2 regions of the Micromonospora sp. NPDC006431 genome follow, and region 1 is predicted to be linked to the other one. Evidence: riboswitches for the same ligand, from Rfam matches in the RefSeq annotation. Region 1 holds a riboswitch; the other holds the start of a gene.
The links. Region 1 has a riboswitch for cobalamin ahead of cobN (cobaltochelatase subunit CobN). Riboswitches for the same ligand answer to the same signal wherever they lie in the genome.

Region 1 (11,400 bases):
CTGCCGCTGGACCGTGGGCACCTTGGCCGGGTCGAGGGCCTGCACGGTGGCGTACTCGTCGAGGAGCTGTTCGAGCTTCGCCAGCTCGCCGTACGTCTCGGCGCGGGCCATCGGCGGGACGAGGTGGTCCACGACGACGGCGTGCGCGCGGCGCTTGGCCTGCGTCCCCTCGCCGGGGTCGTTGACGATGAACGGGTAGACCAGCGGCAGGTCGCCGAGCACCGCGTCGGGGGCGCAGTCGGCGGCCAGCCCGAGTCCCTTGCCGGGCAGCCATTCCAGGGTGCCGTGCTTGCCGAGGTGGACCACGGCGTCCGCGCCGAAGCCGCCGTCGACGACCGGCGCGGCCAGCCACCGGTACGCGGCCAGGTAGTGGTGGCTGGGCGGCAGGTCCGGGTCGTGGTAGATGGCGACCGGGTTCTCCCCGAAGCCGCGGGGCGGCTGGATCAGCAGCACCACATTGCCAAAGCGCAGCCCGGCGAGGACGATGTCGCCGCCGTCGGTGTAGAGCTGCCCCGGCGGTTCGCCCCAGTGGTCCCGCAGCCGCGCGCGCAGCTCCGCCGGGAGCGCGCCGAACCAACGCCGGTACGTCGCCCCCGGCACCCGCGCCTCGGCGGCGGCGAGCTGCTGCGGGGTGAGCCACTCGACGTCGTGCCCGCCGGCGGCGATCAGGGCGTGGATCAGCGCGTCCCCGTCGTCCGGCACCGGCCCGGCGCCGAGGTCGTAGCCGGCGTCGGCCAGGGCCGCGAGCAGGCGTACCGCCGAGGCCGGGGTGTCCAGGCCGACCGCGTTGCCGACCCGCGAGTGCTTGGTCGGGTAGGAGCTGAGCACGATCGCCAGCCGCTTCTCGGCGTTCGGCACGTGCCGCAGCCGGGCCTGGCGGACGGCGATGCCGGCGACCCGGGCGGCCCGCTCCGGGTCAGGCTCGTAGACCGAGAGCCCGTCGGCGTCGATCCGCTTGAACGAGAACGGCACGGTGACGATCCGGCCGTCGAACTCGGGGATGGCCACCTGCATGGCCGCGTCCAGCGGGGAGAGCCCGGCGTCGCTGGCCGCCCACCGGTCGCGGGTGCTGGTCAGGCAGAGGGCCTGGATGACCGGGACGTCCAGGGCGGCGAGCGCGCCGACGTCCCAGGCGTCCTCGTCGCCCCCACCGGACGCGTCCGCGGCGACCGTGCCGCCGGCCGCCAGCACCGTCACCACCAGGACGTCGCAGCGGGCGAAGAGGCCCGTCGGCCCGTCGCCGGGGGTGAGCCCGCGCAGCGAGCCGCAGAAGATCGGCAGCGGACGCCCGCCGGCCGCGGTGACCGCGTCGGCCAGGGTCTCGACGAACGCGGTGTTCCCAGCCAGGGCGTGCGCCCGGTAGAAGACGACCCCGACGGTGGGCCGCCCGGCCCCGGCCGACGCGGGCTCGGGGCCGAGGATGCCGTACGGCGGGGTGGGCGCGGGCGGGGCGAAGCCCTCGCCGGTGAGCAGGACGGTGTCGGACAGGAACCGGGCCAGCTCGGCGAGGTTGTCCGGGCCGCCCTCCACCAGGTAGGCGAGGGACTCGGCCGCCACCCCGGCGGCCACCGTGGACGCCGCCATCAGCTCCGCGTCGGGCAGCGCCTCACCGCCGAGCACCACGGTCGGCACGCCGGAGGCGAGCACCGCGGCCAGGCCGTCCGGCCACGCCTGCCGGCCGCCGAGCAGGCGTACGACGGCCAGGTCGACGCCGTCGAGCAGCGCGGGCACGGCGTCGACGGCGAGCCGCGCGGGGTTGGCCAGCCGGTAGTCGGCGCCGCTGGCGCGGGCGGCGAGCAGGTCGGTGTCGGCGGTGGACAGCAGCAGGATGCGCACGGACGGCTCCGGAGCGTGACACCCGGCGGCACGGCGGGGCCGGCCGCGGGCGGGGGTGGGCGCGGGTTCAGCGGGTACGCGGGTCCGGGCGGGCGGTTCACCGACGGCGGGCCGGCAGGGACGCCCGGCCGGGCGCGAAACCCGGCGGGGCGGAACTCAGCGGCGGACGGCGCGACCCCGCCCGGCGGCGGGTTCGAGGACAGCGCGAGCGACTCCGGCGACGCCCGGACGGGCGGCGGCGCGGCGAACGGTCGGGTGCGCGGAACCGCGCGCGGCCCGCGGTGCGGCGGGGCGAACGGTCAACGGCGCGTCGGTGCGCGCCGGCCGAATACGACGATCACCGTCGATGGCGGAAAGGCCGTGCATCGGGTCCTCCTCGGGTGTCCACGCCCTGGGGCTCTCCGACGGCCGAAGTATCCTGGCTTCCGGATCGACGCTCTCCCCCGGCCTTCCAACCGCGCACGCACGGCCGTGACTCACGAGGGGGGATCGCTCCCCGGTGACAGTGGCGGGACCGCGCCGGATTCACACCGGCTTCCTTCACTGCCGTCTTGGCCGCGAATGCTGCCACAGCCGCCGGTCCCGGGTCAACGGCGGGTCGGCGGCACCGCCGCGGCCGCGACCAATGGACTCTGGTCGATCGGATGGATCGGCGAACGGTGCCGCTCGCAATGACGCACACCGATCGGTAGGTCGGTTTACCCCGCCGGCCGGTACCCTTACCGGCACCGTTTCCGCCGGACGGCGCGGCACGGTTCGGAAACCACGTCGGTGCTGGCGGGGCGGCCTGGGACGCGTCGAGCCGATAGCATCGCGATCGACTGCGGCGCACTTCCGCCCGGCGAGAGGAATGGCCGCCATCGACACCGTCACGCCCCGACAGTTGGCCGGCCGGGTCTGGTTGTTCCCCGGCGACCCGGACCCGTACGCGGTCCGCCCGACCGTCGCCGTCGTCGCCAACGAGCGCGGAAGTGTGATCGTCGACGCGGGGCAGAGCCCGGCCCATGCCCGCGAGATCCAGGCCGGACTGCGCGCGGCCGGGCTGCCGGATCCCCGCTGGCTGGTCTACACCCACCACCACTGGGACCACGTCTGGGGCGCCTGCGCCTGGCCCGGGGTGGAGATCGTCGGGCACGAGGCCGGCGTCGCGCCGCTGCGCGCCGAGGCGGCCCGGCCGTGGAGCCACCGCTACCTCCGCGAGCAGGTACGCGAGAACCCCCGGCTCGGGCACAGCTTCCGGGCCCGGGCCCTCGCCATGGACTCCTGGGACGGTTTCACGGTTCTCCCGCCGGCCCGCACCTTCACCGACGACCTGACCCTGCCCACCGGGGTCGTGGTCCGGCACGTGGGCGGCCGGCACGCCCCGGACTCGTCGGTGGTGCTGGTGCCGGACTCGGGGGTGCTGCTGCTCGGCGACTGCTGGTACCCGCCGCCGGCCCACCTGCGTACCCCGGAGGACGGGCCCGACCTGGCGATGGCGCGCGGCCTGCTCACCGACGACGTCGAGTGGTACGTCTCCGCCCACGACGAGCCGGTACGGCTGGCAGAGGCGCGGGCCGCGCTGGCCGGCTGACCGACCCCGCCCGAACGGGGCCCCGCGACGCAGCGGCCCGTCCTATCCTCGGTCGATGCGGGACCGCCGGGTGATTCTGCTGTGGACCGGGTTCGCGCTGGCCGCCGCGGTCTCCGTCGCGCTGGTGGCCCGACGCCCCGACCACCTCTCCGACCTGCACATCTACTACGGGGCGCTGACCGACCTGCGGGCCGGGCGGCCGCTGTACGGGTACGTCGCGGAGAACGGGGGCCCGTTCACCTATCCCCCGTTCGCGGCGGTCGTGCTCGCGCCGATCACCGTGGTCCCGGAGCCCGCGCTGGGCGTGCTCTGGCTGCTGCTGACGGTCGTGGCCGTGGTCGCCATCGCCGTACCGGTCGGTGGGGTGCTGGCGCCCGAGCGGTCCCGACGGCCGCTGGCCGTGGCCGCGGTCGCCACGGCGCTGATGCTCTCCGCGCCGGTGCAGAGCAACTTGCGCTTCGGCCAGGTGAGCATCTTCATCGTGCTGCTGGCCCTGCTGGACGGCATGGGGGTGGTTCCGCCCCGCTGGCGCGGGGTGCTGGTCGGGTTGGCCGCGGCGATCAAGCTGACCCCGCTGCTCTTCGTGGCGTACTTCCTGGTCAGTGGCCGCTACCGGGACGCCGGTCGGGCGGCGGCTGCGTTCCTGGTGGCGGCGGGGGTCGCCGCGGCGGTGTTGCCGGCGGAGAGCTGGACCTACTGGACCGGGACGGTGCTGCAGACCTCCCGGATCGGCGACCTCGCGTCGCTGGGCAACCAGTCGCTGCACGGGATGCTGCTCCGCGTCGGCGTCGCCCCGGCCACCCTGCCGCTGCTCTGGGCCGCGCTGGTGGGCGTCATCTGCGCGGTGGCGCTGCTGCGGGCCCGGCAGCTCACCGGGCTCGGCCGGCCGGGGCACGCCGCCGTGCTGGTCGGCTGCGCCACCGTGGCCGCCTCCCCGGTGTCCTGGACCCACCACCAGATCTGGCCGGTGCTGGCCGCCATGCTGCTGGTCGGCGCGTCCGGGGTGGCCCGCCGGGTGGCCGGCGCCGCCCTGCTGGTGGCCATGGTGGTATCCCTCGGCGCGGCGCTGGGCCCGGTGTCCGCCCGGCCCGGCGTGCAGTTCCTACTGGAGAACGCCCGGGCGCTCGGCGTCGGCGCGCTCTGCCTCGTCGGGTTCGGCGGCGTCGCGGTCACCGCCACCCGGGCACACCGCCGGGCCACCGCCGGCCGGGCCTGGCTGCGGGTGGGCGTGGCCGCCGCCGCGGCGCTGGCGTTCTTCGCCGTCCAGCCGCTCCCGGCCGGCGCGGACCCCACGTTCAAGGCGTACGCCCTCGACGACGTGGCGAACCCCCGATACTTCTTCGTCTGCCGTGGGGCCGCCGAGTGCGCCGCGTACGGCGGGGACGCGGCGGTCTCCTTCGGCACGGCCGTCGAGCCGACGAAGGTCCGGGTCAACGGGGTGGTCTCCGGGCAGGTGGCCCGGTTGGCCTACTACTCGGCGCCGGGCGGGGCACCCCGGGCCATCCCATTGCTCGACGCCTACCCAGGGTCCCGGATCTTCTCGTTCCGCGCCGCGACCATGACGCACGGCCGGCTGGTCGCGTACGCGGCCGACGGACGCCCGATCGCCACCTACGACGACGAGCTGGCGGCGGCGTTCCGCGCGCACCGCTGACCCCGGCTCGCGCACCGCTGACCCCGGCCGGCGGCCGGTCAGCGGGCCCGGCGCTCCGGGTGGGCCCGGTTCCAGGCCCGCATCCGCTCGGGGTAGCCGGTGCGGGCCGCCTCGTACAGCGGGATCGCGTGCCGCTGGGCGATCTTCCCGGCGGCCCGGGGCGAGCCGGTGCGGCGGCGGATCCACTCGCCGTCGTGGGCGATGGCGACCACGGTGGTGTCGGTGGCGGTGGTCTCCGGTTCCAGGTAGAACTCCACCCCGCTGCGGCTGGTCACGAAGGCCTCCAGCGCGGCCAGGTCCTCCGCGGTGGCCTCACGGTCGAGCTTGGTCGGGGTCGTCCGGTCGGCGCCCCGTCGGCTGAACCAGCCCATGCCCGCCTCCTCTCCTCGGCGTCGCTCCCAGTGCAGCAACATCACCTGGCAGGTGGCTGGGAGCGCCGTGGGAGTCCGCTGACCGGCCGTGATCATCCGGTTCCTGCCGGGTCCGGCCCGTCCGGGCACCGCGACAGGCCGTGGCCCGGGTCGATCAGCCCTGGCCGGGCGGGGTCGCCGGGGCGGGCGGGCGGAGCACCGGGACCAGCGCGAGGGTGGGCAGCAGCAGGAGTGGCACGACACCGAGGGCGGGCAGGATGCCCAGGTGGTCGCCGAGGAAGCCGAGCAGCGGCGGCCCACCCAGGAAGGCGGTGTAGCCGATCACGGCGACCACGCTGACCCGGGCCGGCGCCCGGTCCTCGTCGTCGGCGGCGGCGCTCATCCCGACCGGGAAGCCGAGCGACGCCCCGATCCCCCAGAGCGCCACGCCGACCACGGCGAGCGGGCCGGAGCCGGCCAGCACGGCCAGGGCGGCGCCGACGGCGGCCAGCCCGATGGTGCCGAACAGCACCGCCACCCGCCCCCACCGGTCGATGGCGATCGTGCCGGCGGTCCGGCCGAGCGTCATGCCGACCACGAAGACGCCGAAGACGACCGCGCCGACCGCCTCGCTGACGCCGTACCCGTCGACGAACGCCACCGCCAGCCAGTCGTTGGCGCTGCCCTCGGTGAATGCCATGACCAGCACCAGCAGGCCGATGAGCAGGGTGCGCGGCTCCCGCCAGGTGGCCAGCAGCGCCCGGCGCCGGGCCGCCGGGTCCGCCGTACCCTCCGCCTCCGCGGGGGCCGGCAGGAACGCGCGGGCACCGAGCAGCGCGCCGACCAGGACCACGACCGCGAGCGCGGGCAGGTGCACCCCCACCGGTACGCCCAGCCGGGCCGCCCCGGCGCCGATCCCGGCCCCGGCCACCGAGCCGAGGCTCCACGCGGCATGGAACCGGGGCATGATGGTCCGGCCGAGGCGCTTCTCCACCGCCGCGCCCTCGACGTTCATCGCCACGTCCCAGGTGCCGGAGCCGTAGCCGAAGGCGAAGAGGCCCACGGCGACCCCCATCACCGACCCGGCCAGGCCGGCGGAGAGGCCGGCGACGACCGTGCCGAACGCGACGAGCAGGACCGAGGCCGCCACCGTGCGGGCCGGTCCGAGCCGCTGGGTGACCAGCCCGGCGGTCGGCATCGCCAGCACCGCGCCGGCCGACAAGGCCATCAGCAGCAGGCCGAGCCGCCCGGCGCTGAGCCCCAGCGCCTCGCGTACTGCGGGCACCCGGGAGAACCAGGTGCCCACCGCGAGCCCGTTGAGGGCGAACACGACCGCCACCCCGGTCCGGGCGGCCAGGACCGCCCGGGGCACGACCGGCCGGTCGACGCTCGACGCGTCGATGGTGCTGCTCACGCGATGTCTTCCTCTCCCCTGAGGGCTGCCCGCCGATCATCCCATACCTGGGAGCGCTCTCACGGCAAGCGCTATCACCCTTACCGGTGGCGGACCGGACGCGGCATGATGCCGACAGTGGCCGGCGCGGAGGGCGCGGCCGGGTAGGGAGCAGTACTAGTGGTTGCTTTCCTTTCTAGAGCTGTCAACAATTGACGGGTTGTGGGCGGTGTGTATCGGATGGGGGAACTTGCCAAGCGGGTGGGCCGTTCGATGAGCGGTGCGCCGGTGGGAGGCGGAGGGCCGGATCACGGCGCGTCGTCTGCCGTCGGGGCAGCGGTATTTCGACGATTCGGATGTGCGCCGGGTGCTGCAGCCGGGTTTCGACGCCGGGCGGCGGAAGGTGGTGGTGTACTGCCGGGTGTCGTCGCCGGGCCTGAAGTCGGAGTTGGCGTCGCAGGTGGCGGCGATGCAGCAGTTCTGCCTCGCTCGCGGTCTGGCCGTGGACGAGTGGATCAGCGAGGTCGGCGGCGGGATGAACCTTCGCCGTAAGAAGTTCCTGGCATTGATGGACGCCGTCGACCGGGGTGAGGTCGCCACGCTGGTGGTGGCACACAAGGACAGGCTGGCCCGGTTCGGGTTCGACTTGCTGGAGCATCTGGCAGCGCGCGGCGGCTGCGAGATCGTCGTCGCAAACCAAGAGGCGTTGTCCCCGCAGCACGAGCTGGTCGAGGACCTCCTGGCCGTCGTCAACTCCTTCTCGTGCCGGCTGGACGGTCTGCGCCGTTACGAGAAGGAGTTGAAAACGGTGGACTTGACCAGGGACGGGGGCCGGTGAAGGTCACCCGCATCGCCTGCTCGGCCCGACTGAATCCAGGCAAGTACGCCGCTCTGGTAGAGCAGGCCCGCCGGTTGGGCCGGGTGCGCAGCGAGGTGTGGCAGCGGTACGGCTCGATCAACGGTGTCGGGTCTGGGTTGAGGGACCGGCAGGTGCGGGACCGGTGGCTGGCCGACGGCACACACGCGTTGTTTGGTGTGCTGGCGAATGCGTGGAAGGAAACCGTCCGCGACGCCATGGCCGACATCGCCGCGAACCTGGAGGCGGCGAAGGTCGACGTCCGGCGGGCCATCGGTCGGCGCAGCAAGGATCCGGCCGAACGTCAGCGAAGGTTCAGCGCGTTGAAGGCCGACCAATGGGCTGACGACCCCTTCCTGGCTCGGCAGATGCGCAAGCATTGGAAGCGCGGCCGCAACCGCACGCACAATCAGATCGTGGTGCGCGCCGACAAGTACAACACCGCCGTTGATGGGCGGGGTCGGTTGTGGCTGGCGGTTCCCGGTCTCGAGCCCCGCAAGCTGGTCCGGATCCCGCTGTCGACGACTGTCGCGCCGGCGGGCACGTTGCGGCTGATCCTGCGCCGGGGTCGGGTCGAGGTGCACTACCAGATCGACGCATCCGCGATGCGGTCGTCGCAGCGGCCGTGCGGCGAGGCGAGGATCGGTGTGGACAAGGGCTACACCGAAGCCCTCACCGACTCCGACGGCCAACCCCACGGTGAACAACTCGGCATGATGCTGACCGCCGAGTCGGACCGGTTGAAGGAACGCAACCGGCGTCGGGCGAAGCTACGCTCGATCGCGAACACCGCTGCCCTGCGTGGTGACCACGCGAAAGCGCACCGGATCAAGACCAACAACCTCGGCACCATCAAGCGGGACCGGCAGGCGGCCCGGCACCGGGCGCGGGTGCGTACGGAGATCTTCACCGCCGTGCACGAGGTCGTCGACAAGGCCGCCACCGTGATCGCCGAAGACCTCACCAAACGCTTCACCGGGCGCAAAAAGCTTCCCAAGAACATCAACCGGCGTCTCGCCGCGTGGACAAAAGGAGTCACCGCCGAGGCCCTGAAAAGCGTGTCGGAGCGCAGAGGTTCTGCGCACGTTCCCGTCAACGCCGCCTACACCTCACAAACCTGCCACCAATGCGGCGACTTCGGCCGACGCAGCGGAGACAGGTTTCACTGCACCCGATGCGGGGTGGTGTGGCAGGCCGACATGAACGCCGCGATCAACATCCTGCACCGAGCCGGCGACCCCGACATCGCCCTGCACACCCCACACCACGTGGTGAAGCAGATCCTGCAGGACCGGACCGATCGCCACCGGACCAGACTGCCGGTCCAGGACTCCAGCCCAGCCACCGCTAGGCGGAGAGCGAACCATCCGAACCACTCAACAACGAGCGACTAGTAGGAAGCAGGACGACTCATGGGCACGCCGACGGCCCGTCCCGCCACCCTCGACGACGTCGCCCGGGCGGCCGGGGTGTCGCGGGCCACCGCGTCCCGGGTGCTGGGCGGCTACGGGTTCGCCTCGCCGGCCGCCCGGGACCGGGTCACCGCCGCCGCCGACCGCCTCGGCTACGTGCCGAACACCACGGCCCGCGCGCTGGTCCGGGGTGCCGGGGTACGGCTGGTGGTGGCCGTTGCCGGCACCGACGCCGCGATCCTCGACGACCCGTACGTGGACCGGGTGGTGAGCGCGGCGGCGCGGCTCTGCGCCCCGCACGGGGTCGGGGTGGCGCTGGAGTGGCTGCCGCTGAGCTCTCCGGCCCGCCTGCGCCGGCTCGGCGACGACCGCAGCGTCTGCGGGGTGCTGCTGATCAACACGACCGAGCGGATGCTCGACGCGGTGCCCGTCACGCTCCGCGGCCGGGTCGCCTCGATCGGCATCGGTTCGGCGGCCGTCCCCTCCTTCGACGTGGACAACGCGGCGGGCGCCGACGCGGTGCTGCGCCACCTGCACGCCAGCGGTCGCCGCCGGATCGTCATGGTCACCGGCCCCCGCTGGCTCAGCTGTGCGGAGCGGTCGGTGACCGTGTACCAGGCGATGATGCGGTCGGCCGGGCTGCCGGTGCGTCTGGTGACGGGCGACTTCTCCGCCGCGCGGGGCGGCCGGGCGGCGGTGGAGGCGCTCACCCGCTGGCCGGACACCGACGCGATCTACGCGGCCAGCGACACCACCGCGCTGGGCGCGATCGCCGCGCTGCGCGGGCGCGGGATCCGGGTGCCGCACGACGTGGCGGTGGCCGGCTTCGACGACATCCCGTACGCGGCGGTCAGCAGCCCGGCGTTGACCACCGCCACCCACCCGGTCGCGGGGATCGCCACGGCGGCGGCCACGGCGGTGCTGGAGGCCCGGCGGGTGCCGCCGGTCACCGCGTTCCCGTCGACGCTGGTCGCCCGGGAGAGCGCCTGAGCCGGTGGTGGTCAGCGCCGAGGCGGCCGCCGGACCCGGCGCGGCGGGCCGCTCCGGAACCGGCGGCCGCGCCGACGGGTGCGGGTGGCCCGGCGGTTGAGCCGGCACCAGCCGGGTATGCGCCGCCGGACCGACCGACGACCGAGGGGCGAGCATTGACCGAGCCCGCGCCGCCGCACCGGCAGCCCGAGGAGGGGCACCGCCACGGCCGGCTGACCGCCCGCCCCGCCGTGGTGGCCGCGCCCGGCCCGACCGGGCTGACGTCGGTCCCCGATCCGGAGGGCGGGACGCCGGCGCTGCGGTACGTGCCGGCCGACGGCACCGGGCCGTACCGGGTGGTGGTGCTGCTGCACGGCGCCGGCGGGTCGTCCCGGCAGGGGCTGGACCTGCTGCTCCCGCTGGCCGACGCGCACCGGCTGCTGCTGGTCGCGCCGCAGGCCACCGCGAGCAGTTGGGACCTGATCGCCGAGGGATACGGCCCGGACGTCCGCCGGATCGACGCGCTGCTGGGCGCGGTCCTCGCGGCGTACCCGGTGGCCGGGGTGACCCTGGGCGGCTTCTCCGACGGGGCGTCGTACGCCCTCTCGCTGGGCCTGACCAACGGCGACCTGGTCGACGCGATCGTGGCCTTCTCCCCCGGGTTCGCCGCGCCGCTGGTCACCCACGGCCGGCCGCGGGTGTTCGTCTCGCACGGCACCGACGACCGGGTGCTGCCGGTGGACGTGTGCAGCCGGCGGCTGGTCCCCCGCCTGCACAGCCTCGGCTACCCGGCCGAGTACGCCGAGTTCCCCGGCGGCCACGAGGTGCCGGCGGAGATCCGGCAGCGGGCGGTGGACTGGCTGGTCGGCTGAAACGACCGTCGGGAGACCTCGCGGCCTCGAGGGCCCTACGGTCTCTGGTCCGGGGTCAGTGCGGGGGTCCGGCGACCGCCGTGTCGACCCGGGTGAGCACCGACGCGTCGTCGTCGGCGCCGACCCCGCGCAACAGGTCGATCGCGGTGGCCCGGACCTGGCCGATGATCATGGCGAGGGGCAGCGTCTGGCCCGGGGTGAAGAGCCGCCCGGCCGCCCGGACCGCCTCCAGCGCGGCGACGTCCGCCCGCTCGGCGTGCCGGTCGGCGATCTCGTCCTGCCCGGTCAGGTCGGCGGCGAGCGCGTCCCCGGCCGAGCGGACCGCCTCGGCCAGGGTCCGCACGGCGGCGCCCAGTTCGGGTGGCACCGGCGCCGGGCCCCGGGTGAGGGTCACCGCGGCGCGGGCCAGCACCCGCACGTTGCGGACCGCGTAGTCGATCTGCCGGATCGAGCTCTGCACCGAGCGCAGCCGCCCGAGGTGCTGC
Region 2 (11,400 bases), on a different contig from region 1:
ATCTCGTCGTTGAACGGCTGTTCAGGCGAGGCACTGGCCGCCCGGCAAGGCACCGAGCACTTGCTGCTGCCCGCCCCAGCCCACCACGCAACCGGCGCCTGCGGGTACGGCGTAGACGATGGCGTGCCGGGGTGCCGGATCCGCTGGCCCGGCTGGTCGTACGACTATGTCGGTGAAGCCGGCGGCGGTAAGCGCCTGCCGGATCTGGTCGGCCATCTGCTCCGGGCTGTCCGTGGTCGGAAACATCCGCCGGCGGGCCTGCTCCGCCACGCACTCCTCGGTGACCGGCCGGGCACAGTCAAACCTCATCCGGTCCAGCGCCGCGCGGACGGCCTCGGCTGCGGTCTCCGCCTCAGCTCGCTGCCTTGAGCTGAGTTTGCTGCGGCTCAGCTCGTCGTCCACTACTCGCTGGCAGTAGGTGGGGTCGTACTGGCCGGCCTGACCAGCCCAGGTGCAGAGGGTGGCGGGGCCGGACGTATGGGCCGGAGCCGGTGTGCCTGAAACATCCTGCCATTTTGAGCCGGCGGTGGCGGTGGACCCGGTGCCCGGTGCCGGGGACGGCGACTCGCAGGCAGTGATTGTCAGGGCGGCGAGCACAAGCCCGACCAGAGCCGTCCGGGATGAACCGATGATTGGAGCCTGCGCGTGCACTGCCGCAGCATAAGGACGCGCCAGCCGATCCGGTGCCCCGGTCGAGAGACGATCGCGTATCTCAGGGGAACCGTTGAGCAGCGCCGGGGCGAGGCTGCCCTTCCTTCGCCGGATCCTGGCAGTGTGGGGCACACAGGGGGCACAAGACACTGTCAAACGTCGTCAACCAGCCACTAACGATGGCAGCCCGAGACGCCGTGTGAGCAGGTGTCGCCGGCCGTCCACGCTGGTGGCGGGACAGCGGCTCTATGTTCCGCTTCAACGTCTGACGGCATCCATTGGTCCGGGCGGCTCCAGGTGAACTCGCCAGCCCCGGTTGCCTGCTCGTAGGTGCAGGACCGACAGCGGTGCGACGTCGAGTTGCCAGAAGGCCGCAGACGGCGCTCGCAGGACGTTGACCAGCGCGGCTCGGATCACTGCCGCGTGCGTGATGGCGGTGATCCGCGCGGACCGCACGGCCTGCGCGTGAAGCCAGCGGCCGACGCGGTCGACGAGCGCGGTGAGGCTTTCTCCGCCGTGCGGTGCGGCGTCCGGGTCGGTGAGCCATCGCTGCAGGCCGTCGGGGTTTGCCGCGGCGACCTCGTCGAGGGTACGGCCGGTCCAGTCTCCGTAGTCGCAGTCGGCGACGGCGGGTTCGATGGTCGGTCGCAATCCCCATGCCGTCGCGGTCTGCACGGCCGCTTCGGCCGGACTGCTCAGGCAGCAGCTCTCGCCCGCGGGGGCCTGGTTGGCCAGGGCGAGGGCGGCCCGTCGGCCACCCTCGTCCAGGTCCACGTTTCCGCCACCGAAGGTCGCCAGTCGTAGGGCGCGGGTGGGCGCGTGGGCGACCAGCTGAAGCCTGGCCGTGGTCACGATCGGGCAGGAACGATCGCCTCAGCTGACGGTTCGCTACCGGTGGGCCGCTCGGGTCCACGGTGCAGCAGGGCGGCGAAGGCAAGCCCGATGCCGGCCCACAGCACCAGTTGGGTGCCGAGGGAGGCGAGACGGAAGTCCCACAGCAGGCCCGCCGGGAAGTCCGCAGGCACCTCCTGGAAGGACGGCAGCGCCAGGTAGCCGACGACGACGGTGGCCAGAAAGCTGGCGACGGCGACGGCGCAGCGTGACCACTGTGGTGCCCCGGCGCGGATGGACCGGTAGGCGAGAGCGCCGGCCCACACGGCGGCCAGACCGAGGATCACCATGGCCAGGTAGCCGCCGGTGCGCTGGTTGATCGTGTCGGGGTCACCGACCGCGGGCGGATTGGCCGGATACTTGCCGAACGGCACGATGACCGCACCGAGCAGCGCCGCACCGGCCAGAGCGAGAGCGGCGTGGGCGTCGTGGCGGATTCGCAGCCGACGCCGCAGCAGCGCGTACGCGGTGGACAACAGGCCGCCCATGGCGACGCCGAACAACCCGGTGGCGAGGAACAGTCCGCCGCGTTGGCCGTCGCGGCTGACCAACTCGTCGGCGTGGTGATCGTCGCCGGCCGCCGGATCAGCGTGAACGGCCTGTTCCTCGATAGCGATCGCAGCCTCGACGCGGGGTTCACCGGCAAGATAGGCGAAGGCCCCGGCGAGCAGGCCGGCGATCAACCCGGCAAGAAGACCACGCAGCAGTACGGAGGCGAAGGTGGGCATCGCGCCGGCGTTCAGTGGCACGGGACGCCGAGCAGGTGCCGGCCATCGTGCATCAGTTCGTGCAGGTACATGCCACTGCGAGAAACGGCGCCCTGGTCGAACGCCACGAGGTAGGCCAGGAGCAGCAGGACGGCGACGATGGCCAGCACCGCCCACACCATCCGGGGGGAGACGGCCGGAGAAGTCAGCGGGCGAGCCGGAGTGGCACTGGACATGATGAGTCGACCTCCTCTGGGGATGACGCGTCCCCTACGAAAGGACTGCGACGAAGGAGCGTCCTGACTCGCGGCCTCGTCCCCATCACCGAAACGAAGGCCGCTCACAGTGGCGCGACCGCACCGGATTCCCACCGGTTTCCCTCGCGACGCCGCAGATGGCGTCATGACCGTACCGACGGCGATGCCGAGCGGTCAACAGACACTTCGCGCGGTCACCGGGAGGGCTCGCCGGACTCGACGAGCCGGGCGAGGTTTGCCAGCGCCATGCGGGTACCGGTCTCGTTGTCGGCAGCGGGGATGCTGTCGGGGATCCCTTCGTGTACGACAAGGACGTCGGTGCCGCCGTCCGCGTCGGTGAGCGTGGTGGTCATCGTCATGGTGCCGCCGAACGCGGGATCCGCGGTCTCGAACTCGAACACCTCGACCACCTGCTCGTTCGGCACGAGCTTGAGGAACCGGCCGTGGTAGGTGTCGGTGCGGGACGTCGACTTGCCGGTGCCTCCCGTCGTCTCGTAGGTGAGCGAGACGCGGAATGCGCCACCTTCGTGGGCTTCGAACTGGTGGACCTGGCCCCTCATGCCGGACGGGACCCGCCACCTGGCGATCGCATCGCCATCCACCAGCGCCCCGTAGACGGCGGGGCGCGAGGCCTTGACATGCTGAGAGACGCGCGTCGAATACATACGGTCAACGTACTGCCCGCATCCGCCGCGGACCGGGAGCTGATCGTCCAGTCGGGCAACCCTGGTCCGTGGTCCTCAGACCTGAAGGTGGGTGCGGATCTTCCGGGCCAGGGCTGACTGGGTGCCGTCATCGACCGCGAGAACGCCGTTCTCGGCCATGAGTGCGTGGAACTGCTGCTGGTGATAGGGCACGCCGGGCGGTAACGGCGCGAGGTGCCAGTGGAGGTGGGCGTTGCCCTGCCGGCTGCCGAGGCTCATCGAGTACATCCGCTCGGTCGGCAGGGTCGCCGCGAGCGCCGTGGCGACCGCGTGCACGACGCCCTGGAAACGCTGGAACTCGTCCTGCCGCATGTCCTGCACCCAGCTCTCGATGTGCTGCTTCGGCGCGACGAGGCAGTAGCCGAGCAGCGTCGGGTTGCGGGCGAGGAAGGCGATGGTGTCGTCGTCCTCGTAGACGACGTGGTGCCGGTAGTCGGGGTCACCGCGCACGAAGGCGCAGACGAAGCAGGGACCGAGCCGGACGCGACGCCCGTACCGCTCGAAGTCGAACGTCGTCTTCGCCGGCTGACCGTCCATATCGGCAGCCTAGATCCACACAGCGGCTTTGAGGTGCGTGCCAGACTCCACAGCATGGTGACGGAGGAGCGGTCCCGGGAAGTAAGTTCGATGGTTGATCTGGTGACGGGGTGGGCGGCTGAGCGCGCGGACGTCGCCGGGGTGGTGGTCGTGGGCTCCTGGGCACGCGGGGCCGCGCGGATGGATTCCGACGTCGACATCGTGGTCCTGACGGACAATTCGGGTCACGCCGAGGCGGGCGTCTGGGCGGGTCTGCTCGGTGGTGAGGTCGTCCGGTTGGCCGACTGGGGGCCGCTGCGGGAGGTCCGGGTACGACGTCCGTCCGGGCTCGAGGTCGAGCTGGGAGTCGTGCCGGTGAGCTGGGCCGACGCCGACCCGGTCGACTCAGGCACCCGCCGAGTCATCATTGACGGGCATCGCATCGTGCATGATCCGGCTGGTGTGCTGGCCGCGTTGTCGGCGGCCTGCACCATCCCAAGCGGGGCGGACACGGGGCACAAGACAAGGTGACCGGAGCCCGGGTGTCCGCCGCTCCGAACGTGGCGAAGCCCACCCCGGACGCACTCGGCCGGGGGAGGCAGCAGTTCCGGGGAAGTTGCCGCGTTGAGCGGCTGGCCGTCAGGCTGAGCGCCGTCAGCCGGCGCGGAGGGCGTCGTCGACGCCGGTCTCGCGGCGGCCGAGATGGACGGGGTCGCGGCCGGAGAGCACGTCCACCGCCGCCTTCACCGAGGCGCCGTACTCGCGAACGGAGCCGATCCGCCACTTGGAGTACGGCCGGACGGTGTCGTCGCCGACACCGTTGGCCTCGATGCCGAAGTGCCGGCACAGCGCCACGGCGCGGGGCAGGTGGAAGGACTGCGTCACCACCGTCATCCGGTCCACCCCGAAGATCCGCTTGGCCCGCGCGCACGAGTCGTACGTGTCGAAGCCGGCGAAGTCCAGCACCACCTTGCCCGTCGGCACGCCCCGATCGACCAGCCAGCGCCGCATCGCCTCAGGCTCGTTGTAGTCGGCGTTCATGTTGTCGCCGGACACCAGGATCGCCCGGACCTTGCCGGCGGTGAACAGCCGCTCGGCGAGCTCCAGCCGGGCGGTGAGGAAGGCCGACGGGCTGCCGTCCGCCTCCACCTTGGTGCCCAGGACCAGGGCGATCGGCGCCTCCGGCACGTCGGCCTCGGTGAAGATGTGCCCCTCGGCGCCACCGCGGAGCCACGCCACGCTGGCCACGCTGCCGCCGGTCGCCAGCACCGCAACGACACCGACCGCGAGCAGTGCCCAACGGACCCGGCGGACGTTCCACCACCGTTTGACGACCCCGAACCGCCCCCGCATGCGGACGAGTATCCCAGGCAGGTTCCTGTGCCGGGCACCCCGATGTCGGGCCCGGGCCTTAGCGTGAGTCCGACGCTGGCAGGAGGAGGTCCGAGATGAGGGAACGCCATCCCGCGCTCGCACGGCTGGACGTGCTCGTCGGACGGTGGACGGTGCGGCCGAAGGTCGAGGGACTCGGCACCGGGTGGACGGACGTCACCTGGGTGGAGGGCGGCCAGTACCTGCGGATGTTCACCGACGCCGAGCCGGTGCCGGACACGGCGCCGCAGGCGTGGCGGGACAACGCGCCGTTCCCCACCACCCAACTGGTCGGCCTCGACGACGCCGACGAGCAGTTTTCCGTGCTGTACGCCGATGCGCGCGGCGTGCACCGGGTCTACCGGATGACGTTCGCCGACGGCGTCTGGCGGATGTGGCGCGACGCGGCCGGCTTCCACCAGCGGTTCACCGGGACGTTGAGCGCCGACGGCGACACCATCGACGCGAGCTGGGAGAAGTCGGCGGACGGGGTCGACTGGACGCTCGACTTCGAGCTGACCTACCGCCGCTGACGCCGTCGGAGTCCGCAGGGGCAGCGCGCATGTCCGGACAGTGCCTGAGATCAGGCCGCCCGAGCGACCACGATCAGTTCCCCGTCGTCGCTCGCGCCGACCGGCTCGCCGGCCCAACCGCCGTACACCCGCTCGACGGTGAAGCCGGCGCCGGCGAGGGACTCGCGCAGCTCCGCCTCGGCCCGGAAGCGCAGCGTGCCCGGGCTGCTCAGCTCCGCGCCGTCCGGCCACCGGTAGTGGTGGACGTAGCTGACCAGGCCGTCGCTGACCTCGGTCAGCTCGGTCCAGGCGTCCACCACCGTGCCATCGGGCAGGGCGAGCCGGCGGCGGGAAGCGCTCGGGGTCCAGCGCTCCCAGCGGCGGGCCGCCGGGTCGCGCGAGTCGAACGCCAGCGCCCCGCCGTCCACCACGGCCCGACGCAGGTCGGCGAGGGTGCCCGCCCACTCGTCGTCGCTCCGGATCTCCTGCGCCACGTGGCTGGTCATCAGGGCCACCTCGTACGCGGCGCCGGGCAGGTCGGCGGAGCTGCCCTCGATCCAGGTGACCCGGTCGGCGCCCGGCTTGACGCGGGCCGCGGCCAGCGACGCCGCCTGCGGCTCCATCCCGGTGACGGTGTGGCCGGCGGCGGCCAGCGCCAGGGTGAGTCGCCCGGTCCCGCAGCCCAGGTCGAGCACGCGGGCCGCCGGAGCCGCGCCGACCACGCCGAGGAAGAACTCGTCGTCGCGCCCCCACGGGTTCTCCACGTCGTAGAGAGCCGCCAGCCGTCGGTCCATGACGGATCAGGATAGGGGTCAGGAGATGTGGTGGAGGATCACGTTGTGCACGTGGTGGCTCTTCTGTGCGCCCCGGAACTCGACCTCGTAGGTGTGCGCGCCGACGTGGATGGCGATCGCCCCGGTGGAGAAGAAGGAGCCGCCCCATGACTTATTGCTCACCACGCTGACGCTGGTGATCTTCGAGTACGGGATGCTGGTGATGGCGTACCGCTTGCCGATGAAGGACCGGTCCTGAATGATCACGCGGCGGTCGGTGAGGCCGATGAATCCGGTGCCGGCGCCGACCGCGTCGTACACGGCGATGATCTGCTCGCCGGCCAGGAGCCCGCTCTGGATCTGCTGGAACTGTTCCTTACGGTCGTACGTCGGGGTGGTCATGTCCCCGACGGTAGGTGGCGCGTGCCAGCCGGCTCAGGGTGCGGTGACCGCACGGACGGCGTCCTCGATGCGGGCCGCCAGCAGCACCTCACCCTCCGTCAGCGGCTCGCTGTCGCCGTGGCCCACCCGGATCTGCGTACGGTCGGCGCGGCGGCTGATCTCGGGCCGCAGGCGCAGCGCGTCGGCGACCACCTTGACCCGCTCGGTCAACGCGGCGTGCTGGGTGTCGTCCAGGACGAGCGTCCGGCGGATCTCCTCACCCTCCCGGGTCCACCCGGACAGCAGGGCGAGCGCGTCGCTGAGGTAGTCGTGCTTCGCCCGGCCGCTGAACAGCACGCGCATCACCGCACCTCCCAGGCGTCGTTGCTGGCTTGTGGCCAAATCGTCGCCATCCCGTGTCCCAGTCGACGCCCTCTAGTCTGTCGTCGCACAGATCGTGTGTCCACGCCCACACTTCCGTGTTCTGCTGACCTGACGGCGATGCTCAGCTACCCAAACCGCCGATTGATCTGGCACCCTGGACGCCCGTGCGGACCGAACGGGTTAGCGGCAACGGGCAGGGCGGGCGGGAGCCGAAGGTGGTCGTCGGGGCGGCCATCATCGCGGACGGCAGGGTCCTGGCCTGCGAACGGTCCGCGCCTCCGGAGGTGGCCGGCCGCTGGGAGTTCCCCGGCGGCAAGGTCGAGCCGGGGGAGGACGAGACGACCGCGCTGGTCCGCGAGTGCGCCGAGGAACTCGGCGTACGCGTGGAGCTTGGCGCGCGGGTCGGCCGGGACGTCCGGATGGCCCATGGCCGTTCCGTCCTCCGGGTGTACGTGGCCCGCCTCCTCCATGGCGACCAGCCGAAGGCCCTGGAGCACTCCGAGCTGCGCTGGCTCTCGGCCGCCGAACTCGACACCGTCGCCTGGCTCCCCGCCGACGCGCCGATCGTCGCCGCCCTGCGCCCCCTGCTCACCAACCCCTGAGCGGGGGAAGGGGACGCGGGGGCGGAAACGGGACGGGGGCCGGCGGCGTGTGCCGCGGCCCCCGTCTTCGTTGTCGTGCTGCTCAGTGCTTCGGCTGGTCCTGCTGCGGGTGCGCGAAGTTGAGGTGCTCCGGCGGCAGCGGGAAGGTGACGTCGTCACCGAACGGCGACGGCGCGGCGGCCTTGTCGAAGGTCAGCTCGGTCAGCGGCAGCTTGCCGTTGGCGTCGAGCGGGGGCGTGGTCGGGTGCGGCACCTGGCGGTGCCAGTTGACGCCCTGCTGCGCCTGCGCCTCGGATCGCGCATCGTGCGAGCCGCCGGCGTGCGAGTGCACCCCGCTCTGCGCGGAGCCCGCGCCGCCGCTGTGGTGCTCGCTGGTCACGCTGGTCTGAGGCACCTGACCCCTCCGGAAGATCTTGCTACCAAGCCACACCAGGGGATCGTACCTGCGGTCTACGACCCGCTCCTTCATGGGGATGATCCCGTTGTCCGTGATCTTGATGTGCTCGGGGCAGACCTCGGTGCAGCACTTGGTGATGTTGCAGAAGCCGAGTCCCATCTCGGACTGCGCGTACTCCCTGCGGTCGGTCTTCGCGTCGAGCGGGTGCATGTCCAGCTCGGCGGCCCGGATGAAGAACCGGGGACCGGAGAACGCCTGCTTGTTCTCCTCGTGGTCACGGATGACGTGGCAGACGTTCTGGCACAGGTAGCACTCGATGCACTTGCGGAACTCCTGCGAGCGCTCGACGTCGACCTGCTGCATCCGGTACTCGCCGGGAGCCAGGTCGGCCGGCGGCGCGAACGCCGGGGTCTCCCGGGCCTTCTCGTAGTTGAACGAGACGTCGGTGACCAGATCCCGGATGATCGGGAACGTCCGCAGCGGCGTGACCGAAACGGTCTCGTTTTCCTCGAACGTCGACATCCGGGTCATGCAGCTCAGCCGCGGCTTGCCGTTGATCTCCATCGAGCAGGAGCCGCACTTGCCGGCCTTGCAGTTCCACCGGCACGCCAGGTCCGGCGCGTCGGTGGCCTGCAGCCGGTGGATCACGTCGAGGACGACCTCGCCCTCGTTGACCTCGACGGCGTAGTCCTGGAGGTCGCCGCCGCTCTCGTCGCCCCGCCAGATGCGGAACTGTCGCTTGGTCCCCATTACTTGCCCGCCTCCTCGGTGAGGGCGTCGAACTCGGCGAGTTCCTCGTCGGTCAGGTACTTGGCCAGCTCCGCCCGGTCGAACAAGGTGATCAGCTCCGGGCGCATCTTCGGCAGCGGCTTGCGCTCCAACCGGACCGCGTCGCCGTCCAGCGAGCAGACCAGGTTCACCCGCCGCCACGCCGGGTCCATCGCCGGGAAGTCCTCCCGGGTGTGCCCGCCGCGCGACTCCGCCCGCTCCAGGGCGGCCTTCGCCGTGCATTCCGACACCACCAGCATGTTGCGCAGGTCCAGCGCCAGGTGCCAGCCCGGGTTGTAGCGCCGGCCGCCGGCCGCGCTCACCTTGGCCACCCGCTCCCGCAGCGCCGCCAGCTTGCCCAGGGCGTCGGCCAGCTCACCCTCGCGCCGGATGATTCCGACCAGTTCCCCCATCACCGCCTGGAGGTCCTGCTGCAGGACGTACGGGCTCTCCCCGGTGTCCCGCTGCAGCGGCGCCAGCGCCGTCTCCACCGCGGCCTCCACGGCGGCGACCGCGACCTTGGGGCGCGCGGCCAGCTGATCGGTGTACGAGGCGGCGTGGCCGCCCGCCCGCTTGCCGAAGACCAGCAGGTCCGAGAGGGAGTTGCCGCCGAGCCGGTTGGAGCCGTGCATGCCGCCGGACACCTCACCGGCGGCGAAGAGCCCGCGTACGCTGCCCGCCGCCGCGCCGGAGTCCGGGTCCACCTCGACGCCGCCCATCACGTAGTGGCAGGTCGGGCCGACCTCCATCGGCTCCTTGGTGATGTCGACGTCGGCCAGCTCCTTGAACTGGTGGTACATCGACGGCAGGCGGCGGCGGATCTCCTCGGCCGGCAGCCGGGAGGCGATGTCCAGGTAGACCCCGCCGGCCGGGGTGCCCCGACCGGCCTTGACCTCGCTGTTGATGGCGCGGGCCACCTCGTCGCGGGGAAGCAGTTCGGGCGGACGCCGGTTGTTGTCCGGGTCCTTGTACCAGCGGTCCGCCTCCGCCTCGTTGTCGGCGTACTGCTTGCGGAACACGTCCGGCACGTAGTCGAACATGAACCGCTTGCCCTCGGAGTTCTTCAGCACCCCGCCGTCGCCGCGGACCGACTCGGTGACCAGGATGCCCTTCACCGAGGGCGGCCAGACCATGCCGGTCGGGTGGAACTGGAGGAACTCCATGTTGATCAGCGTCGCCCCGGCGCGCAGCGCCAGCGCGTGACCGTCCCCGGTGTACTCCCAGGAGTTCGAGGTGACCTTGTAGGAGCGGCCCACGCCGCCGGTGGCCAGCACCACGGCCGGCGCCTCGAAGAGGATGAACTCGCCGGACTCCCGGTAGTAGCCGAACGCGCCGGCGACCCGGTCGCCGTCGAGCAGCAGCTCGGTGATGGTGGTCTCGGCGAAGACCTTGATCCGGGCCTCGTAGTCGCCGAACTCCCGCTTGTCCTCCTGCTGGAGGGAGACGATCTTCTGCTGGAGGGTCCGGATCAGCTCCAGGCCGGTCCGGTCGCCGACGTGCGCCAGCCGCGGGTACTCGTGACCGCCGAAGTTGCGCTGGGAGATCTTCCCGTCCTTCGTCCGGTCGAAGAGCGCACCGTACGTCTCCAGCTCCCAGATCCGCTGCGGCGACTCCTTCGCGTGCAGCTCGGCCATCCGGAAGTTGTTGAGGAACTTGCCGCCGCGCATGGTGTCGCGGAAGTGCACCTGCCAGTTGTCGCGCGGGTTCACGTTCCCCATCGCGGCGGCGGCGCCGCCCTCGGCCATCACGGTGTGCGCCTTGCCGAAGAGCGACTTCGAGATGATCGCGGTCTTCTTGCCGGTCAGCCGGGCCTCGATCGCCGCGCGCAGGCCGGCGCCGCCGGCGCCGATCACGACGACGTCGTAGTGGTGTCGTTCGATTCGTGTCTCAGTCATGTCCGGGCCTCTAGTTGATGAACCGCAGGTCGTTGAACCAGCCGGCCGCCACCGCCATGACGTAGAAGTCGGTGAGCGCCAGCGTGCCGAGGGTGATCCAGGCGAGCTGCATGTGCCGGACGTTGAGCCACGAGACGAACGTCCAGCCCTTGTATCGCAAGGGGTGCTTGGAGAAGTGCTTGAGCCGGCCGCCGATGATGTGCCGGCAGGAGTGGCAGGAGATCGTGTACGCCCAGAGCATCACCACGTTGCCGATCAGGACCAGGTTGCCGAGCCCGAAGCCGAAGCCCTTGGGGGAGTGGAAGGCGTAGATCGCGTCGTACGTGTTGATGATCGAGATGATGGCGGCGGCGTAGAAGAAGTAGCGGTGCAGGTTCTGCCCGAGCAGCGGGAATCGGGTCTCCCCGCCGTACGCCTGGTGCCCGTCCGGGACCGCGCAGGCCGGCGGCGTGAACCAGAACGACCGGTAGTAGGCCTTGCGGTAGTAGTAGCAGGTCAGCCGGAACAGCAGCAGGAACGGCAGGGTCAGCGCCGCGTCCGGGATGATCCACCAGCCGGGCAGGAAGGTGCCGACGTGGGCGGAGCCCTCGA

Region 2: it holds a riboswitch for cobalamin, as region 1 does, so the genes downstream of both, ACFYM6_RS11600 (CbtB-domain containing protein) here and cobN (cobaltochelatase subunit CobN) in region 1, are expected to answer to the same signal.

The regions. Positions count from the first base shown of each region.
Region 1 covers NZ_JBIAHQ010000010.1:239,075-250,474, forward strand. Annotated here, with positions in the region: gene cobN (cobaltochelatase subunit CobN) at 1-1,836, opposite strand, end outside; cobalamin riboswitch at 2,248-2,377, opposite strand; gene ACFYM6_RS19440 (MBL fold metallo-hydrolase) at 2,687-3,409, shown strand; gene ACFYM6_RS19445 (glycosyltransferase 87 family protein) at 3,465-5,063, shown strand; gene ACFYM6_RS19450 (hypothetical protein) at 5,102-5,434, opposite strand; gene ACFYM6_RS19455 (MFS transporter) at 5,589-6,827, opposite strand; partial or broken gene ACFYM6_RS19460 (IS607 family transposase) at 7,047-7,644, shown strand; gene ACFYM6_RS19465 (RNA-guided endonuclease TnpB family protein) at 7,641-9,056, shown strand; gene ACFYM6_RS19470 (LacI family DNA-binding transcriptional regulator) at 9,075-10,064, shown strand; gene ACFYM6_RS19475 (alpha/beta hydrolase) at 10,220-10,915, shown strand; gene ACFYM6_RS19480 (aromatic acid exporter family protein) at 10,971-11,400, opposite strand, start outside.
Region 2 covers NZ_JBIAHQ010000005.1:4,752-16,151, reverse strand. Annotated here, with positions in the region: gene ACFYM6_RS11615 (hypothetical protein) at 22-402, opposite strand; gene ACFYM6_RS11610 (histidine phosphatase family protein) at 910-1,503, opposite strand; gene ACFYM6_RS11605 (CbtA family protein) at 1,500-2,291, opposite strand; gene ACFYM6_RS11600 (CbtB-domain containing protein) at 2,282-2,485, opposite strand; cobalamin riboswitch at 2,519-2,670, opposite strand; gene ACFYM6_RS11595 (SRPBCC domain-containing protein) at 2,701-3,171, opposite strand; gene ACFYM6_RS11590 (HIT family protein) at 3,247-3,747, opposite strand; gene ACFYM6_RS11585 (nucleotidyltransferase domain-containing protein) at 3,802-4,257, shown strand; gene ACFYM6_RS11580 (vancomycin high temperature exclusion protein) at 4,381-5,079, opposite strand; gene ACFYM6_RS11575 (hypothetical protein) at 5,175-5,630, shown strand; gene ACFYM6_RS11570 (class I SAM-dependent methyltransferase) at 5,681-6,403, opposite strand; gene ACFYM6_RS11565 (PH domain-containing protein) at 6,422-6,784, opposite strand; gene ACFYM6_RS11560 (4a-hydroxytetrahydrobiopterin dehydratase) at 6,818-7,126, opposite strand; gene ACFYM6_RS11555 ((deoxy)nucleoside triphosphate pyrophosphohydrolase) at 7,312-7,749, shown strand; gene ACFYM6_RS11550 (succinate dehydrogenase/fumarate reductase iron-sulfur subunit) at 7,832-8,896, opposite strand; gene ACFYM6_RS11545 (fumarate reductase/succinate dehydrogenase flavoprotein subunit) at 8,896-10,809, opposite strand; gene ACFYM6_RS11540 (hypothetical protein) at 10,820-11,400, opposite strand, start outside.